3 regions of the Peribacillus sp. NPDC096622 genome follow, and region 3 is predicted to be linked to each of the others. Evidence: riboswitches for the same ligand, from Rfam matches in the RefSeq annotation. Region 3 holds a riboswitch; each other region holds the start of a gene.
What was found. Region 3 has a riboswitch for cobalamin ahead of ACIQYG_RS19475 ((2Fe-2S) ferredoxin domain-containing protein). Riboswitches for the same ligand answer to the same signal wherever they lie in the genome.

Region 1 (4,202 bases), on a different contig from region 3:
CCATGTTGGCCAGGATAGCTTTTGCCGCCGGATCTTTGATGTACCGAAGAATTTCTACTAAAGTGGGCGTTTGAAGACTGTCCATTCCAGCAATCATCGTAAGGATATCGAGAAAAGCATCCTGGATATCTTCATCCAATTCGCCCCACTGCTTTTTATCCTGAATCATGTTCACGCTCGAAGGCTTCCAAAAGTTATTGATGAGCTGTGTATAGGTATCATAGAATTTTTCATACTGAATATCGTTCCAAAGGAGGAAGCCTGAAGCTTCTCCTTTGAAAACACCGGTTGCCTTGGTTGGATGCGTCGGTTCGAGCATCCGAATTTTTTTGATATGATTGGTCATTCGTGAAAACTCCTTTAAGAATAGATTACTGGGTCATGCTTGTCGTTAACTTGAACAGCTTTCGCAGGCATTGTCATATTCGGAAGAAGTCGAACGAACATAATACGTCGATTTCAACCCGCTTTCCCATGCCGTTAAATGGATATCCAAGAGAACCTTCGCTTTGATTGTATTGTGTACATACAGATTAAAGCTGATTGCTTGGTCAATATGGCGTTGGCGGGCCGCATTTTGCCTGATGCTTTCCAGTTGGTCCAAATTGAATCGCGTCTTTTTATAATATTCATACGTATTTGGCGTCAAGCCTGGTGCGGTCACCTTGAATTTGAAGTTTTTCTTTTCTTCGTAAAATTCAATTTCATACAAAGGATCGATTCCATCCGTTGAATTACCGATTTTGGCTGTCGATGAATTGGGGGCAATCGCCATTAAATATCCATTACGGGTCCCGTGCTCCTGCACGTCTGCTTTTAAATCCAGCCATTTTTGATCTGTATAGTCACGCAGTTCGAAATAGTCCCCTGTATGCCAATCTGAACCTTCAAAATATGGGTAAGATCCTTTTTCCTTGGCCAATTCGTTGGATGCCTTGATTGTTAAGTAAGCGATCTTTTCGTATAAAGCATCTGCATAGTGAACAGCCTCATCGGATTCCCAATAAATATTCTCTGTGGCAAGTAAATGATGCCATCCAAACGTTCCTAAACCAATTGCCCGGTAACGCTTGTTCGAGATGGATGCTTGTTTGACAGGAAGATTATTCACATCAATGACATTGTCCAGCATACGGATCTGAATGGGAATCAATCTTTCCAAAACATCGCTGCCCACCGCTCGGGGCAAGTTAATGGATGAAAGATTGCAGACAACGAAATCGCCGCTTTTACGAACGACAACAACATCTCCATCTTCTGTTTCATATTCATCCGTGATCGTCGAAGGGCTTAGGTTTTGGGCAATCTCCGTGCAAAGGTTAGAACAATAAATCATACCTTTATGTTTATTCGGATTCTTCCTATTCACCTCATCGCGGTAGAACATATACGGTACGCCTTCTTCTAATTGAGAAATCATGATGCTTTTCATGATGTCCATCGCATTGATTTTTTCAAAGCTATAGTTTGGAAGTGTGCCATTTTCTGCGGCCTCGACTGCAAGTGCATAATGATTCCTGAAGCTTCCTTCGCCTTTCTTCTCGTCATAAAGATCTTCAAGTGAAAATCCAAGGGTTTGCTTAACGGTATGCGGATCGAAAAGATACCATTCTTTTCTGTCGCGTACAGCCTCCATGAATAAATCGGGAATGCAAACACCTGTAAAAATGTCATGGGCTTTTAATCTGTCGTCCCCGTTTTGTGTCTTCAAATCGAGGAAGCTCATGATATCTTTATGCCAGGCATCCAAGTAAATCGCGATGGCACCTTTACGTTGACCCAATTGATCGACACTTACAGCTGTCTGGTTGAATAGTCGAATCCAGGGCGTCGTACCGGAACTGTTTCCAGAGAAACCCCGGATATCAGAACCAAGTGAGCGGACCTTACCAACGTAAAGGCCGACACCGCCGCCGAATTTAGATACTTTTGCCGCATCGTAGTTTGATAGGTAAATTCCGTCAATGGAATCTTCAATTGCGTCGATAAAGCAAGAGCTTAACTGCCCATGTGTTTTACCTGCATTGGAGAGTGTAGGAGTCGCAACGGTCATATAAAGGTTGGACATGGCCCAGTATGCTTCTTTTATAAGTTGCAGGCGATGCTCCGTTTTTTCCATTCGCATGATTTCCATTGCGATGATCATGAAACGTTCTTGTGGAAGTTCGTAGACCTTGTCCTTTTTTGGGCGGGCTAGATAGCGGTCGTTCAATAAGTAGATGCCTATGTAAGAGAATAATTTATCTTTTTCCGGGTCGATCACCGAACCCAATTCCTCAATTTCCGCTTTCGTATATGAAGATAGCAGTTCTGGTTTATAAATGGGATAACGCTGACCTTCCGAAAGCTGGGAAAGTTCCGTGATCAGCTCATAGAATGGGCCATAACTCTTGCCTTCATAACCTCGATTGGCTTGTGCATCCCTATACATTGTATTCAACAGTTCTGCTGCAGCAACGAACGTCCAATCCGGAGCATCGATATCCACACCTTCAAGAGCGAGCTGAATCAGTTTTTTTGATGCCTGTTCTTCGGTTGAGTCACTTTTGCGATCAAGCCATTTTGTAAAACGCTTTTTGAACTTTTCCATATCGAGACGGCCTTCGAATTCCTTCGATAACGTCTCAAGCTGGATGGATTTCGTTTCTGTGTCATTTTCACTTATGGTAGAGTTATATGTTTGAGTCATTAATAATCCTCCTTGGTAACTTCCGCTAAAATAAAAAAAAACCGCCCAAAGAATTGAGGCGGATCAAACGATAGAATAAAAGAGCCATGAAAAAATGGCCGTTATACTATCGTTTCATCATCTCAATCCCCGAAGAATAAGAAACGTGAAAAATTCAAGGCAGGTCTCCTGACTCATGATCATCCTACTTTGAGTCCTTCCCGTATAAAGAGCTATACAGTGGTTTTCTCATTTCGTCACATTTACAGTTGCGGGGACAGTTCCGGGTTTGCACCGGATTCCCTTTTCAGCCATCACTGGCACCTTGGATTATAATAAATTCTATATATAGTTATTGGTATTGTTTATGTAATCAATATCTAGTATTTCTGCTTATATTATCGTAAGCCATATACGATGATAATTCAACTAATATATTTGAAAAAAACCAACCCTTATCTATTGACAAAGTGATGGCAGAGAGTCAAGGAATGAAAGATTTTATTGGGGAAAGGATAATTCAAGCGCTGATTTTACGGGATTTTGTGTTAAAATAAAGTGTCTAGTAAAGGTGGCTCTCCCTTATTGCGGTGAGGGGATTCGCGGAAAAATATTTATGAAAAAGGGGATAAAATCTTGGAAAAATTATTAGTTTTTGGACATAAAAACCCGGATACAGACACAATCTGTTCGGCAATCGCTTATGCGGATCTGAAAAAGCAGTTAGGTATCAACGCTGAACCAGTTCGTCTGGGTGAAGTGAATGGTGAAACTCAATATGCATTGGACCAATTCAAATTCGACGCTCCCCGTCTTGTGGAAAAAGTTGCAGGGGAAGCTGACGGCGTAATCCTGGTCGATCATAACGAACGCCAGCAAAGTGCTGAAGATATTGACCAAGTCCGTGTGCTGGAAGTTATCGACCATCACCGTATCGCTAACTTTGAAACAAGCGATCCTTTATATTACCGTGCGGAACCAGTTGGCTGTACGGCAACCATTTTAAATAAAATTTATAAAGAAAACGGCATTGAAGTTCCTAAAGCAATCGCAGGTCTTATGCTGTCTGCCATCATTTCCGATTCTTTATTGTTCAAATCACCGACTTGCACGGAGCAAGACGTTGCAGCAGCAATGGAATTGGCTGCCATTGCGGGAGTTGACGCCGAAACATATGGCTTGGAAATGTTGAAAGCGGGAGCTGACTTGAGCGATAAAACGATTGCCCAGCTTATCACTCTTGATGCAAAGGAATTCTCCATGGGAATGGCTAAAGTGGAGATAGCACAGGTCAATGCTGTTGATCCGAACGAAGTCCTTGCTAAGCAAGAGGAATTGGAATCCGCGATTGAAGCGGTCATCGCTGTGAAGGAATTGGACTTGTTCCTATTCGTCGTAACGGATATCTTGACTAATGATTCCGTTGCCTTGGCTCTTGGTAAAGCGGCTTATGCAGTGGAAAAAGCATACGACGTTTCATTGAACAACAACATCGCCGTCTTGGAAGGCGTTGTATCGCGTAAAAAACAAATCG
Region 2 (4,202 bases), on a different contig from region 3:
TGTCAGTGTGTGTGTGTTTATCCGAATCTACTCGTATGAGCGTACTGAATGGCTTTTGATCACCCGGACTGAAAATTGCTTCATCATTCTCTTGATTCCATAGGCTGTAAATACTCATGATCGTATCCTCCTTTGGATGAGAAGACTAGTAATTCCCATATTTGATTATCATCCAACTCTTCAATTGACTCTAACGCTGATCACCGGGACTAAACACCGCTGCGTCATTCTCTTTGTTCCATTGGCTTCTGATTGTACTCATCATGCACTATCATCTCCTTTGGTGAGAATGTCTTACAGTATTTGTATACCCGGATGGGACAAGTTAAAACATATATTTTTAAAAAAGACAGGATTATATCCTGAAATCCAGTATTTTTGGTATATATCAAAAAACGTAATAATTCAAACTTCTTATTACTATAACATGCATTGTATTATTCGGATTTTTTGATAGCTACATGGCTTGATAAATCAGTGGTTACTTTGTCCATAAAATAACTTGTTCTTATATTAACAGAAAAAAACCCTGCTACAACACGGAAGAACCGCATTATAACAGGGCTTATAAACTTTAGCGTCCCAGATAGGAATCGAACCTACGACCTACAGCTTAGGAGGCTGTCGCTCTATCCTGCTGAGCTACTGGGACATATATAAAAGTCGACGACTTATTTATTATATTTCTTATAGGCAAACTTTTCAAGCTAATAGCACATACTTATGAAAAAAAAAATCCTCAAAATGTTTAGCAGGCCGCTAAGTTCCCGAGTTTCCCTTTTCTTCATTAAATGGAATGCTTTATTATCCACTAGTTTAAAATCAGGAGAATGGATGGTTGCATTGTGGGGATTTGATTTTACCTGGATGTTCAAAAGGGATTTTAGAGGGGCTAGGCACAAAGACGGCTGCACTGATTGCTGAAGATGACATTGAAGTGGCCGAAGCAGCTGTGGATGTGACCGGGCAAGATCCGAGGGCCAAATCTTACGGGAGACTGGGTAACGGGCGAGTCCCCGGTCCAGCTCCCGATATTGATGTATCACAGTATTTCTGAAGGTAATGGCCTTCGGGTTCCAAGGGAGGAATTCCGATCACAGATGGCTTGGCTTCGGGAGAATGGTTACTATACATTATCCCCTGAAGAAGCATTCCTCTTCTTAACCGGGAATCGGATACCAAGTGAGAAGTGTGTCTGGCTTACTTTTGATGATGGCTATTCAGATAACTACACGGAGGCTTTCCCGATATTAAAAGAAAATGATATGAAAGCAAATGTCTTCATGATCGGGAAGTCCGTTGATAAAGGTCATCACCTGACTGAAAATCAAATGTTGGAGATGAGCAAGGCTGGGATTTCGATCGAAAGCCATACCATCAACCATTTGGAACTGAACCGCATGACGGCAGAGCAGCAAGAAGCGGAAATGGTTCAGTCGAAGGAGTTATTCAACCATATCCCCGACCAGGACACGACAGTGCTTTCCTATCCGGTTGCCCTGTATAACGAAGAGAGTCTCAGGCTGTCAGAAGAAGCTGATACAAGATGGCAGTCACTACCGAACCTGGGGGGCTTCAAGGGACCAAGGGATGCGTGCCCTGCATCGAGTTCGGATTTCACCCGGGTTATCAGTCGAAGGGTTTGCGTCACTGATTGAAAATGCTTCAAAGCATTGAAGGTGGAAGGGTCATTTCGTATTCGTTCAGAAAAATCATATAATAATCGATTCTTACATGGTGTATAATGAAGGCAGTGAAAATTATATACATATGAACGATTTTGGTGTCTTAATGACTTAAAAGGGAAGTTGGTGAAATGCCAGCGCGGTCCCGCCACTGTATATGGGAGCTGACGGCTGTGTACCACTGTATGAGATATGGGAAGGTACCGTTGACGATGACCATGAGCCAGGAGACCTGCCAGAATTCGTACACCTGTAACCTACGCGGATGGGAAGGTGTGTGGCAGACCCTAAGAAAGAGTCCGTATTGATTATTGTTGCCATGCAAGCATCTTCCGTTAACGGGAGGTGCTTTTCGTTTTGGGGCATCTTTCAGGATTGCGTTTTCTTTATTAGGTGGAAGAAATTAAATGAAAAGATTGTGGGGAATGAAAATGAAGAAGATTTTTGGTCTGATATTGTTGATGTTGCTTGTTGCAGGCATGGTGGTCGGCTGCAGTGGCGCTGCTGATGAAGGAAAAGAAAAGCAGCAAACGAACCATGCTCAACACAAAGCTTTCCCGATTACGATTAAAGATGCAACTGGGGAAAAAGTAACGATAGAACAAAAGCCGAAGAAAATCGTTTCGTTGATACCAAGTAATACGGAAGTGGTCTTTGCACTTGGTTTGGGAAAAAAGGTCGTTGGTGTTTCCGACAATGATAACTACCCGGAAGAAACGAAAGAAATTGAAAAAGTTGGCGGAATGGAAATGAACACGGAGCTGATTGTCTCGATGAAGCCTGACCTTGTTCTTGCGCATGCATCAAGTGCCCATAATTCAAATGAGGGTTTACAGCAGCTTAAGGATGCTGGAATAGATGTTCTCGTAGTCAATGATGCACAAAGCTTTGACCAAGTCTATGAGTCTATTGAAATGATTGGACAGGCAACGGGAGAACATGATAAGGCAAATGAAATCGTTGCGGATATGAAAACGAAGCTCAAGGATATCCAGGAAAAAGCCAAATCCGTAAAGGAAGAGGATAGGAAGACCGTTTTAGTGGAAGTTTCGCCTTCACCGGAAATATACACACCTGGAAAAAATACTTTCATGAATGAGATGCTTCATATTATTTCAGCGGATAATGCTGCTGCTGATTTGGACGGTTGGGCAAAAATTGATGAAGAGTCGATGATTGCTGCAAATCCTGATGTCATCATTACAACGTATGGTTATTATACGAAAGATTCAGTAAGTGAAGTGACGGGCCGAAAAGGATGGCAAGACGTAAATGCTGTTAAAAATGGCCAAGTTTTTGATGTCCATTCTGACTTGGTGACCCGTTCCGGTCCGCGCTTAATAGAGGGAGTAGAGGAACTTGCCAAATCAGTCTATCCGAACCAATTTGACAACTAAATGGACGTTGGCTTATTTGATTGCGTTGTTCATTTTGTTATTCGCAATGACGATAGGCATTTCCTTTGGTTCGGTGTCAGTACCGATTCCCGTACTTTTACAAATAATCGGCAAGGAGATTTTCCACTTGCCGATTTCTGCCGATCCGGATGTGATGCTGACGAATATCGTGATGAACATCCGCTTGCCGCGTGTATTGCTTGCGGGTTTGGTTGGGGCATCACTTGCGATTGCGGGTGCGGCTTTTCAAGGACTGCTCCGGAACCCGCTCGCTGATCCTTACACATTAGGTATTTCATCAGGAGCATCGGTCGGCGCCGTATTGACAATATTCTTGAATATATCACTGCCATTCATCGGTTTATATACTCTTCCGGCATTGAGCATCTTATGCTCAGTGCTCACGATGCTCTGCGTATTGACTTTTGCAAAAAAAATGGATCGATCGATGAAAGTGGAAACGATCATTTTAACGGGAATCATTTTCAGCTCGTTTTTAAGTGCCTTCATTTCATTGATGATTGCGCTGACGGGTGATGAATTAAGACAAATCATCGGCTGGCTGATGGGAAGCGTTTCTATGCGCGGATGGAATTATATCGCAATCATTATGCCGTTTTTTATCATTGGTTCGTTGACCTTGATCATGAATACAAGTGAATTGAATGCGATGACTTTCGGGGAAGACCGGGCAAAACACTTAGGTGTGAATGTCAAGCGGCGGAAAATGTGGATCCTGATAGCCGGTTCGACATTGACAGGGGCAGCCGTTGCCGTTTCAGGGGCGATTGGTTTTGTAGGATTGGTCATTCCTCATTTAGTCCGAAAGATTTGGGGACCTGACCATAAACATTTGCTTCCGTTGTCATTATTGATAGGAAGCGGATTCTTAATATTGGCGGATTTTGTAGCACGAACGATCATAGCCCCATCGGAACTGCCGATCGGGGTGATCACCTCACTTATCGGGGCACCTGCATTTGCGCTGATTTTATTAAAGAGACGGAGAGAAGGGTAAAAACGGATGCTTGAAGTAAAAGGGTTAACAGGCGGATATCACAACAAAGCTGTTTTGGACTCTGTCTCTTTTGATGTACATAAAGGGGAATTATTCGGGATT
Region 3 (4,202 bases):
ATGGATTCCGCTTTTTCACCATCACAGAAATCACAGGCTTTTAATGTCAGTACATCTCCAATCGGCGATAATAAAAAGTTTGCTGATTGCAATTTCCCCGTAATGACTTCCGGATCCGTTGTCGGAATCTTTAATACGATTTTATGATTTGGCGTGTATTCCATCGTTCCCTTTTCCCCGACTACTTCCGCAAGAGTCATCATTTGTTTGGGAGTGAATTGTTTATTCGCCACACCTGGACTAACGGCAAGTTCGAATACCGACTCCATTTTTTGCTGAACAATTGGCTCAATGGATTGCTGAACGGTTTGACCCTTGACTCTTGACAGTGCTTCCATTGCCATTTCAAAGGAAGCTGGCTTCTTTTCTGGTGCTTTTGTAAGTAATCCAACTCCTCCAGCGGATTCGGTGAAGGCTTCTTGCACGGAATCGGCATCTTGATCTAATGCCCACGGTTCCGCTTCTTTTTGCAGACGCTGATGCGGCTTCAATGGTTGCTTTTCCGAATTCAACGTATATTTCCTCTGATAGCCTCTTGGTGTGATGATTTTGTCATCATATAAAAAGGTGGATGAATTACCGATGATGACGGTGGTCAACATTCCAATATCGTGATTCAACATATCTTTCAAATTGGTAATGACAATATCCTGCCTATCCCGATAAGCACTTTTCACCAACCCGACAGGTGTATCCGGCGAGCGGTAGCGAAGGAGAATTTTCTGTGTTTCAACAATTTGCCGGGTCCGCCTGCCGCTGCGCGGATTATACAGCGCAATGACAAAGTCTGCCATGGCAGCTGCTTCAACCCTTTTAGCGATCAGTTCCCAAGGAGTTAAATGATCACTGAGGCTGATCGTACACGAATCGTGCATGACTGGAGCCCCTAGTAAAGACGCACATGAGTTGATTGCAGAAATGCCAGGAATGACTTCAATGCCCACTCCAGTTTCTTCTTTCCAGCCTTTTTCAATCAATACTTCATAAACCAACCCTGCCATTCCGTAAACTCCGGCATCCCCACTGGAAATCACCGCCACTTTCTTTCCCAACTCCGCTTGTTTCACTGCTTCCTGTGCACGTGAGACCTCTTCGGTCATCCCCGTACTAATGATCGTTTGATCTGTAAGCAGTCCCTGAATGAGTTCAACATAAGTTTTATAACCAATGATGTAGTCACTTTCCTGAAGGGCTTCGACGGCACGTTTGGTAATGTGTTCAAAATTCCCTGGTCCAAAGCCCACGACGAATAATTTACCGTTTGTACTCATTAAGACATCTCCTTTTACGCTTTGTTCTTTGAAATACCCGTATGAGCTGGAAAATCTGGATTAGGGGTCATATCCCCGTCATTGAATTGGTAGATCATCTGTGGAACAAACCCACCATCATCGATATTATTGACGATCTGCCGGCCGAAATCGGGCGTTTCTACTCGATACCAGTTTCCTTGGGGATAGGCAATCACTACGCAGGCATCCTTACATCTTCCGTTACAGCGTGTCCTGGTTGTATGGATTTTCAGATCCAGTCCTTTTGAAGTAATTTCATCGCGAATCGCTTGGGTTACTTCTTCCCCGCCCTTTTTCATGCAGCTGCTCCCATTACAAATCAGCAGATGCGTATTTGTACCCGTCAAGTTCCAAGTAGTCATCTTCTTCCTCCTGAGTTCAGGGAAAAGGCAAAATAAAAAACCTTAACATTAAGAGTCAAGGTTTAAAAAACTATATGAATGAGGAGCTAAAGGCAAGTATGCCAAATCCTCCCAAAATCGTCATAGTCCTTCTACCTTTCCCTCCGAAAAGTATCATGCAATTTTAAAAGCAGGTTTCCTGGCTTACGCTTCATTTTACTTTGTCCCTTCCCGGCATCATGCCAGTGGCTATCGACAATTTCATCAGCGTTTACAGTAGCGGGGGCTGCATCGGATTTTCACCGATTTCCCTATTATCCCTTGCTTATTCACACAAGGGCACTTTTAAAATGAAATATTTGGTTTTATTACACATTTCTAACTAACATAATCTATCATATAACAACTTTATCAAAATTCAATAGTTTATTCCGACTGTTTAGAAAAGTTTAATAGTGTAAAACCAGTTACAATCCTTACCTCGCAACAAACTTCGGCCCGAAAAAAAAAGATAGTGTAGCTGGAATTATTTCTTTATGGTACACTATACGAGAATTTTCAAATAATTACATAAGTTTCATGGTGTTGAATTTTTCGGAATTCAGCTTAAAAGGGAAGCCGGTGAAAATCCGGAGCGGTCCCGCCACTGTAAAGGGAAGTTCCATTACTTTAACTTAAATCCACTGTCAAATGAGATGGGAAGGATGTAATGGGATGATGAACCAAAGCCAGGAGACCTGCCATGAAGCATGAAACTGTTTCAGCCTACGAGGATGGGCGTGCGGATCAGGCAGAATGGACCATGGTTGGTTCATGCTGCAAAATTCCTGTTCATTACGCACTTCTTTCCTTTGGGAGAAGTGCTTTTTATTTTGGGCGCCGCTTTTCTTCTCAAGATTGATCAGAAAAATTATAAGTGTTGAAAGGAGAAAGAATGAAAAGAACCAATTGGAAAACTATTTATTTTGTCATTTTACTGCTTTTTGTTCCAAAACGGGCATCGGCCATGCATATAATGGAGGGCTTTTTACCCATAGAATGGGCTATATTCTGGTGGGGTTTGACGCTTCCATTTTTAATCTTGGGTTACCGGTCCATTAGGTCCAAAGTAAGGGAAAACCCAGAAACAAAAATGATACTTGGCCTATCGGGCGCATTTGTATTTATATTATCGGCGCTAAAGATTCCTTCCGTTACGGGAAGTTCTTCGCACCCTACCGGAGTTGGTTTGGGTTCCATATTATTCGGACCATTGGCCATGAGTGTCGTTGGCTCCATCGTTCTGTTATTTCAAGCTGTTTTACTGGCTCACGGAGGATTGACGACATTAGGCGCCAATGCATTTTCCATGGCCGTTTGCGGACCGTTCATTGCATACTTTGTCTTCAAGGGCGCAACTAAATTGGGGTGGTCTTTTTCACTTGCCGTATTTTTGGCAGCTGCTTTTGGGGATTTGGGAACCTATGTGGTAACTTCCGTTCAACTTGCTCTTGCTTTTCCTTCCGAGGTAGGAGGATTCATGGCCTCTTTCAGTAAATTTGCAGGGATTTTTGCCCTGACCCAAATTCCCTTGGCAATCAGTGAGGGGTTATTGACAGTCGTCGTGATGAATTTCTTGAAAAAATACAATCTAGGCGAATTGAAATTGCTGCGAGTTTTATCTAAGGAGGCCCGTTAACATGAAAAAAAGTTTACTGCTGCTTTTCCTGGTCGTCATTCTTGCCACCATACCGTTAATCACCCAACAAGGAACGGAATTTGGCGGTGCAGACGGCGAAGCTGAAGAGGCCATCACTAAAATCCAGCCGGAATACAAGCCATGGTTCAACAGTATTTGGGAGCCGCCGGGTTCAGAAACCGAGAGCTTATTATTTGCGCTGCAAGCTGCAATCGGTGCTGGTTTCATTGGGTATTTCATAGGTGTAACGAGACAAAGGAATAAGCAAACCAAACAAGAAATCCCCGAAAAATCGAAGCATGTTACTCATTGATAAATATGCCTATTTCAATGGGCTAAAGGATGTACATCCGTTGGAAAAGATGGTTTTTGCACTCTCCCTTTTGCTATTTTCATTAACGGTAAGGGATATGGCCGTTTCGCTCATCACTTTTACGGTGATGAGCGCTTTAATCATTTTTGCGGCAAAAATCCCGCTTTCTTATTATTTTAAATTACTTCTATTACCGGGATTTTTTATACTATCAGGAACAATTACCATCCTTTTTTCTTTTACAAGTAAATTTACTTCGATTTCGGATTTATGGTGGTCCTGGAAGTTCGGGAACTGGCAAATATTCATCAGCGATGACAGCGTCAGTACGGTGGCCAATTTGATCACTGTCGTATTCGGCAGTATCAGCTGTTTATATTTCCTTACCTTAACTACACCCATTACAGTCATCCTATCCGTGCTGCGAAAACTTAAAGTGCCTTCCTTATTGGTCGATTTAATAGAATTGACCTATCGCTTCATCTTTATTTTTTTAGATACAGCTTTGGCCATTCACCAATCACAAGCTTCACGGCTGGGATATGGTTCGTTAAGGAAAGGCATTCGATCTCTCGGAT

Region 1: linked by a shared signal. The riboswitch ahead of ACIQYG_RS07600 (ribonucleoside-diphosphate reductase subunit alpha) and the one ahead of ACIQYG_RS19475 ((2Fe-2S) ferredoxin domain-containing protein) in region 3 are both predicted to bind cobalamin.
Region 2: linked by a shared signal. The riboswitch ahead of ACIQYG_RS03955 (ABC transporter substrate-binding protein) and the one ahead of ACIQYG_RS19475 ((2Fe-2S) ferredoxin domain-containing protein) in region 3 are both predicted to bind cobalamin.

What each region holds. Positions count from the first base shown of each region.
Region 1 covers NZ_JBIWES010000003.1:236,378-240,579, reverse strand. Annotated here, with positions in the region: gene ACIQYG_RS07605 (ribonucleotide-diphosphate reductase subunit beta) at 1-346, opposite strand, end outside; gene ACIQYG_RS07600 (ribonucleoside-diphosphate reductase subunit alpha) at 392-2,689, opposite strand; cobalamin riboswitch at 2,831-3,011, opposite strand; gene ACIQYG_RS07595 (manganese-dependent inorganic pyrophosphatase) at 3,305-4,202, shown strand, end outside.
Region 2 covers NZ_JBIWES010000002.1:116,775-120,976, forward strand. Annotated here, with positions in the region: gene ACIQYG_RS03935 (hypothetical protein) at 1-118, opposite strand, end outside; tRNA gene ACIQYG_RS03940 (tRNA-Arg) at 579-652, opposite strand; gene ACIQYG_RS03945 (hypothetical protein) at 839-1,057, shown strand; partial or broken gene ACIQYG_RS03950 (polysaccharide deacetylase family protein) at 990-1,677, shown strand; cobalamin riboswitch at 1,765-1,939, shown strand; gene ACIQYG_RS03955 (ABC transporter substrate-binding protein) at 2,117-3,082, shown strand; gene ACIQYG_RS03960 (FecCD family ABC transporter permease) at 3,045-4,100, shown strand; partial or broken gene ACIQYG_RS26930 (heme ABC transporter ATP-binding protein) at 4,107-4,202, shown strand, end outside.
Region 3 covers NZ_JBIWES010000012.1:17,125-21,326, reverse strand. Annotated here, with positions in the region: gene cobJ (precorrin-3B C(17)-methyltransferase) at 1-1,271, opposite strand, end outside; gene ACIQYG_RS19475 ((2Fe-2S) ferredoxin domain-containing protein) at 1,286-1,654, opposite strand; cobalamin riboswitch at 1,806-1,995, opposite strand; cobalamin riboswitch at 2,197-2,392, shown strand; gene ACIQYG_RS19470 (hypothetical protein) at 2,376-2,534, shown strand; gene ACIQYG_RS19465 (energy-coupling factor ABC transporter permease) at 2,568-3,311, shown strand; gene ACIQYG_RS19460 (energy-coupling factor ABC transporter substrate-binding protein) at 3,313-3,624, shown strand; gene cbiQ (cobalt ECF transporter T component CbiQ) at 3,611-4,202, shown strand, end outside.